DNA from 3 places in the Microbacterium sp. zg-B96 genome. Region 1 is predicted to be linked to each of the others. Evidence: predicted binding sites of a transcription regulator. Region 1 holds the regulator's gene; each other region holds the start of a gene.
What was found. The regulator LexA, encoded in region 1, represses DNA repair genes until DNA is damaged. The targets are predictions, from matches to a motif close to TCGAACANNTGTTCGA.

Region 1 (6,264 bases):
TACCGAGCCCTCCCCCGCCTCGACGGTGTTCCAGCCCATGTGGGGCAGCACCGGGGCGTCGAGTTCGGTGACGGCGCCGGGCCATTCGCCCAGGCCCTCGGTGTCGACGCCGCGTTCGACGCCGTGCTCGAACAGCACCTGCATCCCGACGCAGATGCCGAGCACCGGCCGGCCGCCGGCAAGGCGGCGGTCGATCAGCTCATCGGCGCGGCTGGCGCGGAGGGCGTCCATCACGGCGCGGAACGCGCCCACTCCGGGCACCACCAGGCCGTCCGCCTCGCGGACCAGACCGCGATCGGACGTCAGCCGTGCGTCGGCACCCGCCGCGACCAGCGCCTTGACGGCAGAGTGGACGTTGCCCGATCCGTAGTCCAGAACCGCGACGACGGGCCGATCTCCGTTGATGCCGGTCACAGAGCACCCTTCGTGCTGGGTACGCCCTGCACGAGCGGGTCGAGGGACTTCGCCTGGCGGAATGCGCGCGCGAAGGCCTTGTACTCGGCTTCGGCGATGTGGTGGGGGTCGCGGCCGCCGAGCACCGTGACGTGCACGGTGAGGCCCGCGTTGAACGCGATCGCCTCGAACGTGTGGCGCACGAGCGATCCGGTGAAGTGGCCGCCGATGAGGTGGTGCTCGAAGCCCACCGGCTCCCCCGTGTGTACGAGGTAGGGCCGGCCGCTGATGTCGACGACCGCCTGCGCGAGCGCCTCGTCGAGCGGGACGAGCGCGTCGCCGTAGCGGGAGATGCCGGTCTTGTCACCGAGCGCCTCGCGGATCGCCTGGCCGAGGACGATCGCGACGTCCTCCACGGTGTGGTGCGCGTCGATGTCGGTGTCACCGGAAGCGCGCACGGTGAGATCGGTCAGCGAGTGCTTGGCGAACGCCGTCAGCAGGTGGTTGAAGAACGGCACGCTGGTGTCGATGTGGCTGCGTCCGGTGCCGTCGAGGTCGAGCTCGAGTTCGACGGTGGATTCGCTGGTCGCACGGCGCACGGATGCGGTGCGAGCCTCGGGACGGGTCATGACTTCGAGTCTACCGAGGCCAGCGCGTCGAGGAACGCTGTGGTCTCCGCCTCGGTGCCCGCCGTCACCCGCAGGTGACCGGGGATGCCGACGTCGCGGATCAGGATGCCGCGGTCGTACAGCGCCTGCCAGGTCGCGGCGGGGTCGTCCACCCCGCCGAAGAGCACGAAGTTGGTCCAGGACTCGTGGGGCTCGTAGCCGAGCGCTTCGAGCGTGGCCGAGATGCGGTCGCGCTGCGCGACGATGTCGTCGACCATGCGCAGCATGACGGGGGCGTGCCGCAGCGCGGCGGTCGCGGCGGCCTGCGTGAGGGCGCTGAGGTGGTAGGGCAGACGCACCAGGCGCAGTGCGTCGATGACCGCGGGGTCGGCGGCGAGGTAGCCGACGCGGGCGCCGGCGAACGCGAACGCCTTACTCATGGTGCGCGAGACCACCAGGCGTTCCCGCCCCGGCAGCAGCGACAGCGCGGTGCGCTCCTCGTGCGGGGCGAACTCGGCATAGGCCTCATCGACGATCACAATGCCGTGGCTGGCCTCGTACACCGCCTCGATCACATCCAGCGACATGGGCGTGCCGGTGGGGTTGTTCGGGGCGCAGAGGAAGATGACGTCGGGCGACGCGTCGGCGACCTGGGATGCCGCATCAGCCGGGCTCAGCGTGTAGTCATGGGCGCGGTGGCCGGCGACCCAGGTGGCGCCGGTACCCCGCGTGAGCAGCGGGTACATCGAGTAGCTCGGCGCGAAGGTGAACGCGGTGCGGCCGGGTCCGGCGAAGGCCTGCAGCACGTGCTGCAGCACCTCGTTGGAGCCGTTGGCCGCCCAGATCTGGTCGGCCGTCAGGCCGTGGCCGAGGTAGTCGGCGAAGCCCTCGCGCAACGCGGTGAACTCGCGGTCCGGGTAGCGGTTGATGTCACGCAGCGCCCGGGCGACGGAGTCGAGAATGTCACCGGCGACCTCATCTGGGATGGGATGGGTGTTCTCGTTGACGTTGAGGGCCACCGGCAGGGGTGCCTGCGGGGCGCCATAGGGGGTCTGGCCGCGCAGGTCGGCGCGGAGGGGCAGGTCGTCAAGACTCACGATCACCCCTCCAATGCTAGAGCGCATGGGAGGCTCAGTGGCCGGCGACGTACTCCAGGGGGATCGACAGGCGCTGGCCTGCGGCGAGGTTCGACGACTCCAGCGCATTCAGACGCACGATCGCGTCGATCACATCGCGCGGGTCCGCCTGGGGCGCGACCTCTTCGGCGATCCCCCACAGCGATTCGCCGGCGGTCACCGTGACGGTCTCGAACGTGCCGGCGGGAGCCGGAGCATCCATCGTTGCGAGGGCACCGCCGCCGCTGAGGATACCGAAGCCGAGGGCAGCGACCGCCGGGAGTGCGGCGATGCCGGCGAGCACGCGGCGACCGCGCGGGGTGATCCGCAGTCGCGTCGTGGACGGTGCGGTGCCTGCGATCTCGATGGTGGTCATGGGGTCCTCCTCTGTGACGATCTTCGCATCCGGCCCTCGGCCGGGAGAGCCGGATGCGAAGTTCTCTTCCGAAGTTATCTTCGATGTTCTAGGGTGTCAAGTACGAAACCTGCTCGGAGATCGAATCGCACGCGACACGCGTACACCTCGTCGCCGTGGCATCCGTCACCGGATACGGTTTCGATAGGAGCACCCCACCACGGACCTCCGACATTCGAAGACCGCTGCCCCGTGCGGCGAGACGGGAGAGGGCGAGATGACCGACACGACACCGGGCGGCCGCGAGCGCGCGCAGGAGAAACCGCAGACGCGCCGCCGCAAGAGCCTGAGCGACAAGCAGCTCGCCATCCTCGAAGTGATCCAGCGGTCGATCGCCCGCCACGGCTACCCGCCGAGCATGCGCGAGATCGGGGATGCGGTCGGGCTCAAGTCGCTGTCGAGCGTGACCCACCAGCTCAACCAGCTCGAACTGAGCGGGTACCTCCGTCGCGACGCAGGCAAGACGCGCGCGATGGAGGTGCTGATCGACCTCCCCGGCAGTGCCGCCGAGAACCCGGCCGATGCCTCCCCCGCTGTGGGCGACGCCGCCCTGGTGCCGCTGGTGGGCCGCATCGCCGCCGGCGTGCCGATCACGGCGGATCAGCAGGTGGAGGAGATCTTCCCGCTGCCGCGCCAGCTGGTCGGCAAGGGCGACCTGTTCATGCTGAAGGTCAGCGGCGAGTCGATGATCGACGCCGCCATCTGCGACGGCGACTGGGTCGTCGTGCGCTCTCAGGCCACCGCCGACAACGGCGAGATCGTCGCGGCCATGCTCGATGGTGAGGCGACGGTGAAGACCTTCCGCCAGCGCGACGGTCACACCTGGCTGCTCCCCCGCAACAGTGCGTTCGAACCGATCGTCGGCGACGAGGCCGTGGTGCTGGGCAAGGTCGTGGCGGTACTGCGCGCGATCTGATCGACGCACCGTCGACGACGACGGAGGGGGATGCCGCTACGACCGCGGCATCCCCCCTTCGCATTGCCGCGTCATGCCCCCACGGTAGCCACGCGACCGGCGGCCGCGGTCGGATGTGACGATCTGTGTCCCCGCGTAACGTGGGATGTATGGTCGACGTCCTTCCGTACGGTTCCTGGCCCTCCCCGCTGTCTGCGGCCGACGTGTCCGAGGCCTCGCCTCGGCTGGAAGGCGCCCGCTTCGTCGGCGACGAGGTGTGGTGGGGGCAGACGGTGCCTGCGGAAGGCGGGCGCACGACGGTGCGGCGGCGACGGCCCGACGGCACGGTGTCGGACGTGCTGCCGGCAGGCTGGAACGTCCGCTCCCGCGTGCACGAATACGGCGGCGGCGCGTGGACGGCCTCGCCCGAGGGCCGGCTGTACTTCGTCGAGAAGGCCGATCAGCGCGTCTACGTCCAGCGTCCCGGCGCAGAGCCCGTGGCGCTGACGCCCGCTGCCGGGGATGTGCGCTACGGCGGGCTGACCTGGCAGGCGGGCACCCTGCTGGCGGTGCGCGAGGACCACACCCGCGGCGAGCGCCCGGTGCGCCACATCGTGTCGATCGGGACCGCCGGCGTGGTCGAGGTCGCCGGTGGCAGCGATTTCGTCGCCCACCCCGCCCTCTCCCCCGACGGCCGCCACCTGGCGTGGATCGCGTGGGATCACCCCGACATGGCGTGGGACCGCGCGCGCCTGCTCGTCGGACGGCTGGAGGCGGGCCGGGTCGCGCAGCCGACGGTGATCTCCTCCGGCGTGACCTCGCCGTTGCAGCCGCAGTGGCAGGGCGATGACCGCCTCGTCTACGCCGACGACCCCACCGGCCGCTGGAACCTGTGGCGGGTCTCGCTTCCGGACGGCGAACCGGTCGCGGTGTCCCCCGCCGACGCCGACACCGGCGGACCGCTGTGGGTGCTGGGCCAGCGCTGGTTCGCCACCCTCGCGGACGGCCGCATCGTCGCGGTGCGCACCAACGGCAACGACGAAGTGGTGCTGATCTCCCGCGACGGGCAGGCGCGCGCACTGGGGCTTCCCACCACCGCGGGCGTGTCGATCGAGGATGCCGCCGGGTCACGGGTGCTGCTCACCGGTGCCGGTGTCCAGCACCCCGCGGGCCTGTGGCTCGTCGATGTCGACCGCCCCGGCGAGGCGCAGCCGCTCGTGGGCGGCCAGTCGCCGTGGGATGCCGCGTGGCTGCCGCGGCCGCGAGAGTTCACCGTCGACGGTCCCCACGGCCCGGTGCACGCCTACGACTACCCGCCGACCAACCCCGACGCCACCGCACCCGAGGGCGAACTGCCGCCGTACGTCGTGTTCGTCCACGGCGGCCCCACCGCTCACGTGGCGGCGGCGGCATCCGGCAAGATCGCCTACTTCACCAGCCGGGGCATCGGGGTGCTCGACGTCAATTACGCCGGCTCCAGCGGCTACGGCCGTACCTACCGGGAACGGCTGCGGGGGCAGTGGGGCATCGCGGACGTCGACGACGTCGCCGCTGCCGCATCTGGGCTTGCCGCCGAGGGCCGGGCGGATGCCGCGCGGCTGGCGATCGAGGGCGGCTCCGCCGGCGGCTGGACGGTGCTGTCGGCGCTCGTGCGCACCGACGTCTTCGCGGCGGGGATCTCCCGCTACGGCGTCGGGGACGCCCGCACCCTCGCCGAGGACACCCACGACTTCGAGGCCCGGTACCTCGACGGGCTCATCGGCCCGCTGCCGGAAGCCGACGCGGTCTACACCGAGCGCTCCCCGCTCAGCCGCCCGGAGCGCTTCCGCGTCCCGGTGCTGCTGCTGCAGGGCGCCGAGGACGAGGTGGTGCCGCCGTCACAGGCCGAAGCGATCCGTGACGCCCTCGCCGCGCGCGGCGTGCCGCACGCGTACGTGCTGTACGAGGGCGAGGGCCACGGCTTCCGCCGCGCCGAGACCGTCGTGCACGCGCTGGAGTCGGAGCTGGCGTTCCTGGGCCAGGTGTTCGGCTTCGACACTCCGGGCGTCGCGCCGGTCGAGCTCTCCCCCGCCGGCTGACCCGCGTTCGGTCGACGCGTCCGGCCCCGCGCACACTCAGCACAGGGACGGATGCGACGACCGAACGTCGCGGGTCAGGCGTCGGTGCGGAAGCGCTCCAGCTCGGCGGCCAGTCGCGGTGACACGTGCGCGTGCAGCGCGGTGCCCTCCTCCTCGTGGGACTGGGCCACGATGTGCCCCGTCTCGTGGGCGGCCGACACCAGATCGCCGCGGTCGTACGGCACGAGCGCTCGCACCTCGACCGCCGGCAGCGGCAACGCCGCCTCGACGACCTCCCGCAGCTGCGCGATCCCCTCACCGGTGCGCGAAGAGACGAACATGGCGTCCGGCTCCAGGCCACGCAGCACCAGCCGGGTGTCCTCGTCGACGAGGTCGGCCTTGTTGAACACGACGATCTCGCGGATATCGCGCGCGCCGACGTCCCCGATCACATCGCGCACCGTCGCCAGCTGGCTCGCCGGGTCGGGGTGCGAAGCATCCACGACGTGGACGATGACGTCCGAGGCCGCCACCTCTTCCAGGGTCGAACGGAACGCCTCCACCAGCTGGTGCGGCAGGTTGCGGACGAACCCCACGGTGTCGGTGAGGGTGAACACGCGCCCGTCGGCGGTCTCGGCGCGTCGCACGGTGGCATCCAGCGTCGCGAACAGCGCGTTCTCCACGAGCACGCCGGCGCTGGTGAGGCGGTTGAGCAGGCTGGATTTGCCGGCGTTGGTGTACCCGGCGATCGCCACCGAGGGGATCGTGTTGCGTCGGCGCT
Region 2 (6,264 bases), 920 kb from region 1:
AGAAACCACGCGATGCATGGTTTCTCGTCCGAAAAGTGGTTTCTCGCGGCGGGCGGGCGGGCGGGCCGGCGGCGGACGGGCGGCGGGCGCGGCGCCGCCGGGGCGTCAGCGCTTGCCGGCGATCTTGCGGCTCACGATGTCGCGCATGATCTCGTTCGTGCCGCCGTAGATGCGGTGCACGCGGGCATCGAGGAACGCGCGGGCGATCGGGTACTCGGTGATGTACCCGTAGCCGCCGTGCAGCTGCACGCAGGTGTCGAGGATCTCCCACTCACGGTCGGTGGTCCAGAACTTCACCTTCGCGGCCTCTTCGGCGGTGAGCTTGCCGTCCTTGTACGCCAGCAGCGCCCGGTCGAGGTACGCCCACAGCACGTCGACGGTCGTGGCGACGTCGGCGAGCTTGAAGCGGGTGTTCTGGAAGTCGATGATCCGCTCGCCGAACGCCTCCCGGCTCTTGGTGTACTCCACGGTCCACGCCAGCGCCGCCTGCGAGGCGGATGCCGCGGCGATACCGATCGACAGTCGCTCCAGCGGCAGGTTCATCATCAGCTGCAGGAACCCCTGGCCCTCGGTGCCGCTGATGAGGTTCTCCTCCGGCACGAACACGTCGGTGAACGACAGCTCGGCGGTGTCGTGACCGTGCGAGCCCATCTTGTGCAGCTTCTTGCCGTGGTCGAAGCCTGCCATCCCGTTCTCCAGGATGAGCAGGCTGAAGGCGTCCGGGCGGGTGCCCTCCCCCGTCTTGACGAAGGTCACGACGATGTCGGCGGTCTTGCCGGAGGAGATGAACGTCTTCGCGCCGTTGACGAGGTAGCCGCCGTCCACCTTCTTGGCGGTGGTCTTGATGCCGCGCAGGTCGCTGCCCGCGCCCGGCTCGGTCATCGCCAGTGCACCGAGCACCTCGCCGGTGGCCATGCGAGGCAGCCACTTCTCCTTCTGCGCCTGCGTGCCCATGTGCACGAGATACGGCACGGCCAGGTCGTCCTGGATGCCGAAGGCCCCCGCGAGGGACCCGGCTCCGGCGCCGATCACCTCTTCGTTGACGATCGTGCGGAAGCGGTAGTCCTGCAGCATTCCCGCGCCGCCGAACTCCTCGGGCACCGACAGGCCGATCAGGCCCGACTCCCCGGCTGCGAGCATCGTCGCTCGGTCGATCTCGCCGTCGGCATCCCACTGTTCGCGCTTCTCGTTGGTGACGTACCGCTTGATGAACTCGCGGACGACCTCGCGGAACGCGTCGTGGTCTTCGTCGTAGATGTCCCGCTCCATGCGCAGGCCCCCTTCAGGTTTTCGGCGGCGGCGCCGCCGGGTACTCAGACGTCTCGGTGGGGCACCGCCGGCCGAAGGGCGACGCTGCCGAGGCGAGTCTAGGCTCTGGGACCACCCGAACACACCCGTTTGTGGGATTGAATGCCGCGATGTGCGGAACTGAGTACCGCGGGATTGTGGGATGCCGCTAGTCGGCGTAGTCGGGTGCGGCGGGGAGCCCGAAGAACTCCTCGAGGGAGTGGAAACCGCCCTCGCGGTAGGCGCGCGCGAGATCGACTCCGATGAAGCGCAGGTGCCACGGCTCGTGCGCATAGCCGGTGATGGCGGTGTAGCCCTCTTCGTAGCGGACGATCCAGCCGTACTCCCACGCGTGCTCGCGGATCCACCGGTCGGCAGGCGTGCCGGCGAGATCGTCGAGGTGCCCGCACACGCCGTCGCAGGCGACGACGTCGGCGGTCAGCCCCGACTGGTGCTCACTGAAGCCGGGTCGGGCGCTGACGAGGTCGGCCCCGGCGACGCCGCGGTCCTCGACATGCGCGGCATAGATCGACTGCTGCATCCCGAACGAGCGATAGCCGTTCTGCACCCCGATCTCGCGGCCCGCAGCCTCGGCGGCGGCGGCCATCTCGGACAGCGCGGCGGCGGCATCCGCTCGCAGGATCGCCTGATTGCCGCCGGGCATGGCGCCGGCGGAGACCAGCGGCGACGGGGCGTACTCCAGCGGCGCATAGGGAAGCTGCTTGTTGACCACCATCCACAGCCGGGCGGGATCGGTCAGGTCGACACAGGGCGCGGCTCCCTCGGCGACCGCCTGACGGAACGCCTCGGCGCCACCCGCCGCGGCGATGACGGCGCGGTCGTCGCCGGCGGCGAGTGCCTCGGTCACCTGGGCCTCGACGCAGATCCCGTCGGTCACCTCGGGCTCGTCCGGTGCCGCCTCGACCTGCTCCACCGGCTCCGCGCCGCGCATGGTGGGAACCGGCAGCGTCGTGGCCGCCGGCGCGGCGCGCGTGCCGACCGGCACGCCGTCCTTCGGGCCGGTCTCGGCCACAGGCGCCAGCACAGCGCTGGACAGTGCGATCCCGCCCCACAGCACCAGCGCCGCGAGCACCGCGAGCACGATCGCTCCCCGTCGGCGCGCGGCACGACTGCGCCGTGCGCGCCGCGCCGGCTGCCGCGGCGCAACCGCCGCGCGCGGGGCACGGCGGTACACCGGCGGTTCGGGATCCGTCACCTCCCCATTGTCCCCTTTACGCGTCCCCGCGCCCGCATCGGAACCCAGCGCGCCGTTCGATCCATCATCCACCCCGGTTGACATACTCTCGAAGATCTGTTCCCATGGACCGATGCGGTGGCAAGGTCAGGAACTGGGAGTGGTGGATGCCGACGCCCTGCCCGGAATGGAACGCATCGACGGCCTGGTGCGCTCGGTGACCACGCCCGAGTTCGCCGGGATGACCTTCCACGAGGTGCAGTGCAAGTCGGCGCTCAACCGGGTGCCCGCCGTCTCGGCGATGCCCTTCGACTGGACGGTGAACCCGTATCGGGGGTGCAGTCATGCCTGCGTTTATTGCTTCGCTCGTGGCACGCACGAGTACCTCGATCTGGATGCCGGGAGGGACTTCGATTCCCAGATCATCGTGAAGATCAACGTCGCCGACGTGCTCGCCCGCGAGGTGCGCCGCGGGTCATGGGCGCGGGAGCCGGTGGCGCTGGGAACCAACACCGACCCGTATCAGCGCGCCGAGGGCCGGTACCGGCTCATGCCCGGGATCATCGGCGCGCTCACCGAATCGGGCACCCCGTTCTCGGTGCTCACGAAAGGCACGCTCATCCGCCGCGACCTGCCGCTGCTGCGGGAAGCCGCGGCATCCGTGCCGGTGTCGCTGGCGATGTCGATCGCCGTTCCCGACGAGGCGCTGCGCGCCGCGATCGAGCCGGGGGCGCCGTCGTTCCAGGCCCGACTGGACACCGTGCGGGCCGCCAGGGAGGCCGGCTTCCGGGTCACGGTGTTCCTCATGCCGATCGTGCCGCACCTGACCGATTCGGTGGCGGTGCTCGACGATGCGCTCCGGCGCATCAGGGACGCAGGCGCCGGTCGCATCGTCTGGGGCGCGATGCACCTGCGCCCCGGCGTCAAGCCGTGGTTCATGCAGTGGCTCGCCCGCGAGCACCCCGAACTGGTCTCGTCGTACCGCGGCCTGTACCCCGGGGCATCCGTCGGTGCTCCCAAGGCGTACCGGGTCTGGCTGGCGCGCCGGGTGCGGCCGCTGCTGCGCCTGCACGGTCTGGCCGGCGGCGCGGAGGACGACGAGCCGGTCCGCCCGGCGCGGCCCGGACCGATCGTCACGACCTCGCGCGGCCAGGCGGCGGCCACCGCGACGCTGTTCTGACGCGGTCTTTCGCCCGTCGGCATCCGGGTGCACCATGTTGCGCATGGCACGCATCATGCTCACCGCCATGCCCTTCACCGGCCACGTCACCCCGATGCTCGCCGTCGCCGAACAACTCGGCACTCGCGGCCACGATGTGCGCTTCTACACCGGCAGGGCGTTCGGCGACGCGATCGCCGCGGTCGGCGCCCGCGCGGTGCCGTGGACCGAGGCGCCCGACTTCGACGAGCACGACATGGCGGCGACCTTTCCGCGGCTGGTCGGCAAGAAGGGCCTCGCGCAGCTCCTCGTGAACGTCGAGGACTGCATGATCAACACCGCCCCGGGACAGGTCGCCGACCTGACCGCGGAGTGGTCGCGGGAGCCGTGGGATGTGATCGCCGGCGACGAGCTGTCGGTCGGCACGGCCCTGTTCGCCGAGAAGGCCGGCTGCCCGTGGGCGACCGTCGCCGTGCTGCCGCCCTACATGCCCAGCAGATTCGGCCCGCCCAGCGGCGTGGGCCTGGTCCCCGGCACCAATCCGCTGACGAAGGCGAGGGATGCCGCGCTCCGTGTGATCGCAGCGCGGCTGCTCGGGCGCCCACTGCAGAAACCGCTCGCACGCGCCCGCGATGCCGCGGGGCTGCCGCCCTCCCGTCGCGACTTCAACACCACCGTGATGTCGCAGCAGCTGGTGACGGCAAGCGGTAGCCCTGCCCTCGACTTCGCCCGACCTGACCGCCCCGCCCACCTGCACTTCGTGGGCCTGGTCGCCCGGTCGCCCGGGGACGGGTTCGCGCCGCCGCAGTGGTGGAGCGACCTGGAATCCCGCACCGTCGTCTGCGTCACGCAGGGGACGCAGAACATCGATCCGAGCGATCTCATCCGTCCCACCCTGGAGGCGCTGGCCGGCGAGGACGTCATCGTGGTGGCGACCACCGGCATCCGGGGTCACGACACCCTGCCGTTCCCGGTGCCGCACAATGCCCGCGTGGCCGGGTTCATCCCCTATGCGCAGCTGCTCCCCCGAGTGCAGGTGATGATCACCAACGGCGGCTGGGGCGGCACGCTCGCGGCGCTGGCGCACGACATTCCGCTGGTCATCGGCGGCGGCGATCTGGACAAGCCCGAGATCGCGGCACGGGTCGCATGGGCCGGCGCGGGGGTGAACCTGCGCACCGGCACACCGTCCGCCGAACGGATCGCGGCCGGGTATCGCCGCGTAGCGGGCGATCCGTCGTACCGGGACGGCGCCGCCCGCGTCGGCGCGGAGCTGCGCAGCCTGGGCGGGGCGCCTCGGGCCGCGGAGCTGGTGGCGGCGCTCGCGTAGCCCTCCCCGAGGCGCCCGCCGGGTGCCTTGTGCCGGTGTCGACGGCGACGCAGACTCAGGGCAGAGTCCGCAAGCGACGAAGGGAGCATCCCCGATGGAAGCGCACGAGAACGTCACCGTAGACCCCGCCCTGGCAGATCTGTACCGGGACCTGCACAGCCACCCGGAACTGGGATTCCAGGAACACCGCACCTCCGGCATCGCCGCGAAGCGTCTGGGGGAGCTGGGGTTCGAGGTGACGACCGGCGTCGGCAAGACCGGCGTGGTGGGTCTGCTGCGAAACGGCGACGGTCCGACGGCGCTGCTGCGCGCCGACATGGACGCCCTTCCCATCAAGGAGGACACCGGACTGCCGTATGCCAGCACGGTGACGGCGACCGACGCGAGCGGCAAGGTCGTGCCAGTTGGCCACATGTGCGGGCACGACATGCATGTGACCTGCATGCTCGGCGCCGCCAAAGTGCTCTCCGATGACAAGGGGAGCTGGTCGGGCACACTCATGATCGTGTTCCAGCCTGCCGAGGAACTCGGTGCCGGCGCGCAGACGCTCGTCGACGACGGTCTGTACGAGAAGTTCCCCAAGCCCGACGTGGTGCTCGGCCAGCACGTCGCCCCCCTGCCGGCCGGCAAGATCGCCGGCCACCCCGGGGCGTCGTACGCCGGCTCGGACTCGCTGCGCGTGCGCCTGGTGGGCCGCGGCGCGCACGGCTCCATGCCCGAGGCGTCGATCGATCCTGTCGTCATGGCCGCGGAGACCATCCTGCGCCTGCAGACGATCATCTCCCGCGAAATCCCCAGCACCGCCACCGCCGTGCTCACGGTCGGCTCGGTGCACTCCGGGGATGCAGCGAACGTCATTCCCAACGAAGCCGAGCTGCAACTGAACATCCGCAGCTACACCGAGACGGTGCGCGATCACATCCTCGCCAGCGTCGACCGCATCGTCCGCGGCGAGGCCACCACCGCCGGCGCGCCGCAGGAGCCCACCATCACCGAGATCGAGCGGTTCCCCGTCGTGGTGAACGACGCGGCGGCGCTGGCGAAGACGCTCGACGCGTTCGCCAGCTGGCTCGGCGCGGACAAGGTGATGGACCCGGGGGCGGGAGCGGGCAGCGAAGACGTCGGCATCCTCGCCACGGCCGCCGGTGTGCCGCTGTCGTACTGGCTGCTCGGCGGTGCCGACCCCTCGCTGTTCACGACGGGCGACATGACGGATCCGGCACTGCTGAAGGTCCCGTCCAACCACTCGCCGCACTACGCGCCGGTGATCGAGCCCACGCTCACGATGGGTGT
Region 3 (6,264 bases), 1.4 Mb from region 1:
CAGCCGTCGGCGGCGCTGCGGCGGGCGAGTTCGGTGCCGACCAGCGCCAGCGCGAGCTTGGATCGGCCGTAGGCGCGCAGCGCACCGTAGCGGCGTTCGAGCTGCAGGTCGTGCCAATGGATGCGGCACACCGCGGCGCCGAGGCTGGTCTGCATCACGGTGCGCGCCCGCGATGCCCGCAGCAGCGGCAGCAGCCCCACCGTGAGGGCGAAGTGGCCGAGGAAGTTGGTCTGAAAGTGAAGTTCGAAGCCGTCGGCGGTGACGTGGCGCTCACGGTCGCCCAGCATCACGACGCCGGCGTTGGCGAGGTAGAGGTGGATCGGGGTGCGCTCGTCGTTCAGCTCGCGAGCCAGTGCCGTGACGGAGTCGAGGCGCGCGAGGTCCAGGTCGCGCAACTGCAGGCTCGCGTCGGGCGCCGTGCGGCGGATGTCGTCGATCGCGCGGCGGCCCTTGTCGCGGTTGCGCACCGGAAGGATGACGTGCGCGCCGGCGGCGGCGAGCGCGCGGGCGATCTCGCGGCCGACCCCGTCGCTGGCGCCGGTGACCAGCGCGTTGCGGCCGGTGAGGTCGGGCAGCCCGGGCAGCGGGGCGGCGCTCGTCGTGGCCATGGCGTCCCTTCGGTCCCCCAACGGATACCACGCCGGCCGCACCCAGCGCAGTCTGCGGCGACGGATGCCGCGTCGCTGGGGCGGCGCAACCCCTCGCTGAGAAGCGCGGTCGCGGGTGACACTGGCGTCATGACGAAGATCATCGCGGTGCACGGGGACATCACCGACCAACGGGTGGACGCGATCGTGAACGCCGCGAACAACGGCATGCGCGGTGGCGGCGGCGTCGACGGCGCGATCCACCGGGCGGGCGGCCCGGCGGTGCTGCGGGACTGCGTCGCGCGCTTTCCGGACGGGCTCGCCACCGGCGACGCCGGCTGGACGACCGCCGGCGAACTGCCGGCGCGGTGGGTGATCCACACGGTGGGCCCGAACTTCGCCGCTGGGCAGCGCGACCGGTCGCTGCTGGTGTCCTGTTACCGGCGGTCGCTGCAGGTGGCCGACGACCTGGGGGCGCGCACCGTGGCGTTCCCGCTGATCAGCGCCGGGATCTACGGCTGGCCGAAGGCGGATGCCATCGCCGCCGCCGTGGAGACGATCGCCGCCGCCGACACCGCGGTGGAAGAGGCGCGGATCGTCGCGTTCGACGCGGCGACGTACGAGCAGGTGGCCGCGGCCACCGCGGCGGCAGCCGGCGCGGCGGCATTCGGAGCGGCCGACGAGACGGGCGCGGGCGGCGCGGGCTGATCCGCCGCTCACGCCGCGCGCCAACCGGATCTGTCGGGCGGCGGGTCCCACGCCCACTTCACCGGGGACTTCGACCGCAGCACGATCGGCGCACCCCCACACGGCGGATGCAGGATGAACGGTCCCTGCCCATCGCGGGTGATCTTCCACCCCGCGTTGTGCAGCAGCATGTGATGGAAGCGGCAGAGCAGGATGCCGCGGTCGATGTCGGTCCGGCCCTGATCCTCACCCCAATGGTCGATGTGATGCGCTTCGCAGTACGAAGCCGGGCGGTCGCACCGCGGCGCCATGCAGCCGCCGTCGCGCGCCGCGAGCGCGAGGCGCTGCTTCGCCGTGAACAGGCGCCGCTCGCGCCCCACATCCAGCGGGTTGCCACAGCTGTCGACGGTCACCACGACCGACGCGGTGTCGCACAGCGTCCGGTCGAGCACTGAGCCGGGCATCGCTGCCCCGCCGTCCTCGACGTGGGCGACGCTCAACAGCCGCCCGAAGGCGTCACGCGGACCGACGGCATCCTTCACCGCAATCAGCCGCACGCCGGGCTGGCGAGCGCCGAACACGTCTTCGACGGACGCGAGGGCGCCGGCCCGCAGCACGTCCATCATGAGGTCGTAGGTCAGCTGGTCGTTCGTGCGCGGGTCGTGCGTGAGCGCCTCAGCCTCGGCGCGCTCGGCATCGGTGACGAACCGCGGACCACCCCGTCGCGGCCGCAATGCCGCGGAGATCATCGAGTCCACCCACGCGTACATCTCGTCGTCGAAGTCGATGCGCGCGTGGTGCACGCCGTCGGCGTCGGTCCACATGCGCCACGAGCGGTCGGCGAACCGGCGCGCGAACCGCTCCTCGGCGCCGGCGGGATCCAGCGCATCGCGCACGGCGCGCGCCCGCTTGGCCAGTTCTTCCACGGGCATCCCGGGCACCTCGTCCATGAGTTGCTCGGCCGCGATCGCCCAGACGGCCGCCGCCCCGTCGCCGTCGCACGGCTCCCCCAGCCCGCGCCGGATCGCGTCGTGCTGCGCCGTCGTCAGCGTGCCGTCAAGCATCGCCGCCCGTAGCCCCGCGTGCCACGGCGGCGGAGGCGCGACCACCGGCACCGGCCCACCCGGCGCACCCAAATCCCGCGGTTCCACCGCCGCCACGTCGTCAAGCAGCGACGAGCCCACCCGCACCGTGCGGGTGGCATCCGCGCGCGAACCGCCCGTGATGTCCTGGATCATCGTCACCGGCGACCGATGCCCTCGCTTGCCCGCGAGACCACCGTGCGGCGCCGCGGACCGCTCCGTGATGACAGCCGCCGCCACGACCTGCAGCCGCTCGGCGCACCCGATGACCGCGGCGGAGTCTTGGAACAGCGCCACGACGTCGTCGTCGGACAGGTTCCGCACTGCCGCAAGCAACGCATCGGGCTCGACATCGAGAGCGTCGTGGCCGCTGACGGCCTGCGCTCTCGTGGCGAACTCGGCGAGGAAGGTCATACCGACATCATGCTCCTACCCTCGGACATTTGTTCGAGGGTAGGGGCGAGATGTGGACAACTCGCCGGCCTAACCGACTGGGGAGCCACCGCCGCACCGCTCCCCCGCGGCGTAGCATCCGACCGTGATCTACGCCGTCGGATTCCTGCGCAACGTCAACCAGGGCCAGCGCGGGCACCCGTCCACTGCCGACATCCTCGCGGCGTTCGCCGACGCCGGGGCTCCCGACGCCGTCACGTTCCAGAGCAATGGGACGGTCCTGTTCACCGCCGACGATCCGCAAGCCGTCATCGCGGATGCCGTGACCGCACTGGCCGCCCGCACCGGGCTCCAGCGTGCCGCGTACGCGCTGCCGTTCACCGAGATCGAGCGCATCGTCGCCGGGCACGCCGACCAGCCCGACGCGAGTCGGCGCGAGGTGAGCTTCCACGGCCGTCGCGGCGGCAGCATCGACATCGCCGACCCCGACGTCGTGCGGGTCGCTGCCGAGTACCGGTGCCGGATCCTCGAGTTCGCCGACGGCTGGGCAGTGTCGCTGAACGACATCGAGGGGGACGGGAACGGCACGCCGGTCATCGAGCAGCTCACCGGCCACCCCGCGACCTCGCGCGGCCTGCGCACCCTGGCGCGCCTGGTCAACCGCTTCGGATCCGACGCATAGGCACCGGGCCCAGCCGCACCGACCCATACCAAATCACTTCATCAGATCCTCGAACTCCGCGACGGCGACCACCCCCTGCGCTCCGGCGAGCAGTCGCGCGTCCTCGGCCACGAGAGCATCGGCCTGCAGCACCGCGACCGCGAGGTACTCGGCGAGCGGGGTGTCCTCCCACCCCAGCTGCGCGGCAAGCTTCCACGCCGTCGCGCGTGAAACGCGGTCGCCGAGCAACCGGATCTTCAGCTCGGCGACTCCCTCCAGGCGCGCGCGCCCGAGCTTCTCGTCGAGCGTTCCCTCCCGCACCGCTCGATACAGGCACGAGAGCGCATGCGAGCGCAGCACCGATGGTGCCACCAGCGAGTGTCCGGCGCCGAGCGGGCGGCCGTCGGCGAGGAGCCGCAGCGCCGTGGGCGCGTCGATTGCGAACCGAGTCATGACCGGATGATGGCAGCCACCCCCGACACGACGGATGCCGGACTCAAGAATCCCCCACCCCGGACCCCGAGAGGCCGCCGCCACCACCCCGTTGCCCATGTCCGACCCCAGCGCTAGACCGGTCGCATGAGCAGAACACGCGAATGGCTGAACGGTTACATCACGGCGTGGGAGTCGAAGGACCCCGACGACGTGCGCAAGATCTTCACCGAGGATGCCGAGTACTTCTTCCAACCCGACGATCCGGAGGCGGCGCGCGGAATCGACAAGATCATCGAGGAATGGCTCGACCCCGAGCCGACCAAGGCCGAGCACAACCTCGACGTGCTCGTCGAGAACGATCAGGTCGGCATCATCTCCGGCCACGTCACCTACCCGGGGCACTCCTCCTACGTCAACCTCTGGGAGGTGCATTTCGCGCCCGACGGCCGCGCCCAGAAGTTCGTGGAGTGGTGCCGGCGCGACGACGAATAACGACGACTAATAACACCGAGATTCACCGCCCGCGCGACCACGGCTCGCGTGGTCGGGCATCGAGCAGACCGACCTGCTCGAGCGCGCGGTGCCGGGAGACGTGATCCGGTCGGCGATGACCCCCGGGGGCACGTCGCGCAGGTGGTCCCAGCGGCAGTGGCTGACGAGCGTGAACGGCACAGCACGGTCGACGGGCTGCAGCACGGTCGACGGGCTGCAGCACGGTCGCGTTGTCCAGGCCGGTCTGGTCCTGGAACCAGCCCGCCGTGTATTGCCACGCGAACAGTGCCGGTACATTCTGGCATTCCCGCCGATCGTCGCGCTCGGACACGACGACCTGGTCGCCTCGGTCGGCGCCGTCGTGCAGCGGTACCTCATCGATGACTTCGTCCCGATACAGCAGCAGCAAGCGGTCACCTGACTGCCCCGCACCTCACCGATCGGGCAGGATTTCCAGCGGCAGTTCGCGCGTGGCATCCCACGGCTCGGTCCACCCGAGCCGGTCGAACAGGGCGTCCAGCACCATCGCCGTGAAGCCCCACACCAGGTGCACCCCGTCCGCGTTCGGCACGTGGAACGCAACACTGCGGTACTCCGCGCCGTCGCGATGGATCACCGTCATGCCGCGGTTCGCGGGGTTGAGCAGGTCGGCGACGGGCGCGCGGAACACGTCGGCCGATTCCGCCTGGTCGACAGCGTGCACCGGCGACGGATGCCGCCACCACCCGAGCACAGGCGTGACGAGGTGCCGGGAGAAGGCGAGCGGGATGTTCTCCAGCGGGCCGAGCACCTCGACGCCGGCGGGATCGAGCCCCGTCTCCTCCTGCGCTTCCCGCAGCGCGGCGGCGACGGGGCCGCCGTCACCGGGGTCGATGCGTCCGCCGGGGAACGCCACCTGACCCGGGTGGGCACGCAGGGTCGTCGCGCGCGCCAGCAGCAGCACGTCCAGATCGCGCGACACCGCGGCATCCTGGGCATCGTGCGCGCTGGGCGACGAGTCGAGCACGCCGAACAGGATCAGCACGGCGGCCGCGCGGGCGTCCGCGGGGGCGGGCAGTTCGTTGAGCGCCTCGAAACCGGGCCCGTCACCGGCTGCGGCCGCGTCGGCGAGGGCGGCCAGCTGCGCCCGCGCGTACTGCGGCGTCTCGTCGGCGGGCATTCGTTCAGGCTACGCCGAATCCCGGATGCCGCGGTGCGCTGCCTGCACCCCGGGTCGTTGAGCGAGCCGCAGGCGGGCCGAACCGCGCTAACGTCACCGCATGCCGATGCACGCCGACGAGCTCGCGATCGACGAGCACGTCGTGCGCAGGCTGATCGCCGAGCAGTTTCCGCAGTGGCGCGACGAGCCGGTGCACCGCATGACGACGGACGGCACCGTCAGCGCCATCTTCCGCATCGGCGACGCCCTCGCGGCGCGGTTCCCGCTCCGAGACGCCGACCCGCGCGAGGCGCGTGCCCTCATCGCGGAAGAGACCGCGGCGATGCGCGAGCTCGCGGCATCCTGCCCGTTTCCCACACCCCTTCCGGTGGCCGAAGGCGCTCCCGGTGCGGGCTACCCGCTGCCGTGGTCGGTGCAGACGTGGCTCCCGGGTACCGTCGCGACGCCCCACGGACTGGCGCACTCCGAGGGCTTCACCCGCGACCTGGTCCACCTCGTGCAGTCGCTCCGCGCCGCCGACACGAGGGGGCGCGCATTCGCCGGGTCCGGCCGTGGCGGCAGCTTGACGGATGCCGACGAGTGGATGCAGGTGTGCTTCGAGCGCAGCGTCGGGCTGTTGCCGGTGGATCGCCTTCGCGCGCTGTGGGCGGAGCTGCGAGACCTGCCCGCGGCGGGGCCGGATGTGATGACGCACGGTGACCTGATCCCCGGCAACCTGCTCGTGGACGGGGAGCACCTCGTCGGCGTGCTGGACGGCGGCGGCTTCGG

Region 2: a site for LexA is predicted at 2,592-2,607, ahead of QNO11_RS00775 (Rv2578c family radical SAM protein). Genes of this name have one in related genera too.
Region 3: a site for LexA is predicted at 2,792-2,807, ahead of QNO11_RS11775 (HNH endonuclease signature motif containing protein). Genes of this name have one in related genera too.

The regions. Positions count from the first base shown of each region.
Region 1 covers NZ_CP126738.1:1,074,443-1,080,706, reverse strand. Annotated here, with positions in the region: gene hisH (imidazole glycerol phosphate synthase subunit HisH) at 1-414, opposite strand, end outside; gene hisB (imidazoleglycerol-phosphate dehydratase HisB) at 411-1,022, opposite strand; gene QNO11_RS04835 (histidinol-phosphate transaminase) at 1,019-2,104, opposite strand; gene QNO11_RS04830 (LysM peptidoglycan-binding domain-containing protein) at 2,133-2,492, opposite strand; gene lexA (transcriptional repressor LexA) at 2,749-3,447, shown strand; gene QNO11_RS04820 (S9 family peptidase) at 3,597-5,504, shown strand; gene hflX (GTPase HflX) at 5,579-6,264, opposite strand, start outside.
Region 2 covers NZ_CP126738.1:158,445-164,708, reverse strand. Annotated here, with positions in the region: gene QNO11_RS00785 (acyl-CoA dehydrogenase family protein) at 106-1,269, opposite strand; gene QNO11_RS00780 (M15 family metallopeptidase) at 1,457-2,503, opposite strand; gene QNO11_RS00775 (Rv2578c family radical SAM protein) at 2,616-3,662, shown strand; gene QNO11_RS00770 (glycosyltransferase) at 3,706-4,971, shown strand; gene QNO11_RS00765 (amidohydrolase) at 5,066-6,264, shown strand, end outside.
Region 3 covers NZ_CP126738.1:2,512,784-2,519,047, forward strand. Annotated here, with positions in the region: gene QNO11_RS11765 (SDR family oxidoreductase) at 1-608, opposite strand, end outside; gene QNO11_RS11770 (O-acetyl-ADP-ribose deacetylase) at 738-1,295, shown strand; gene QNO11_RS11775 (HNH endonuclease signature motif containing protein) at 1,304-2,770, opposite strand; gene QNO11_RS11780 (DUF1697 domain-containing protein) at 2,895-3,431, shown strand; gene QNO11_RS11785 (hypothetical protein) at 3,465-3,863, opposite strand; gene QNO11_RS11790 (nuclear transport factor 2 family protein) at 3,990-4,337, shown strand; gene QNO11_RS11795 (hypothetical protein) at 4,507-4,758, shown strand; gene QNO11_RS11800 (NUDIX hydrolase) at 4,771-5,496, opposite strand; gene QNO11_RS11805 (aminoglycoside phosphotransferase family protein) at 5,597-6,264, shown strand, end outside.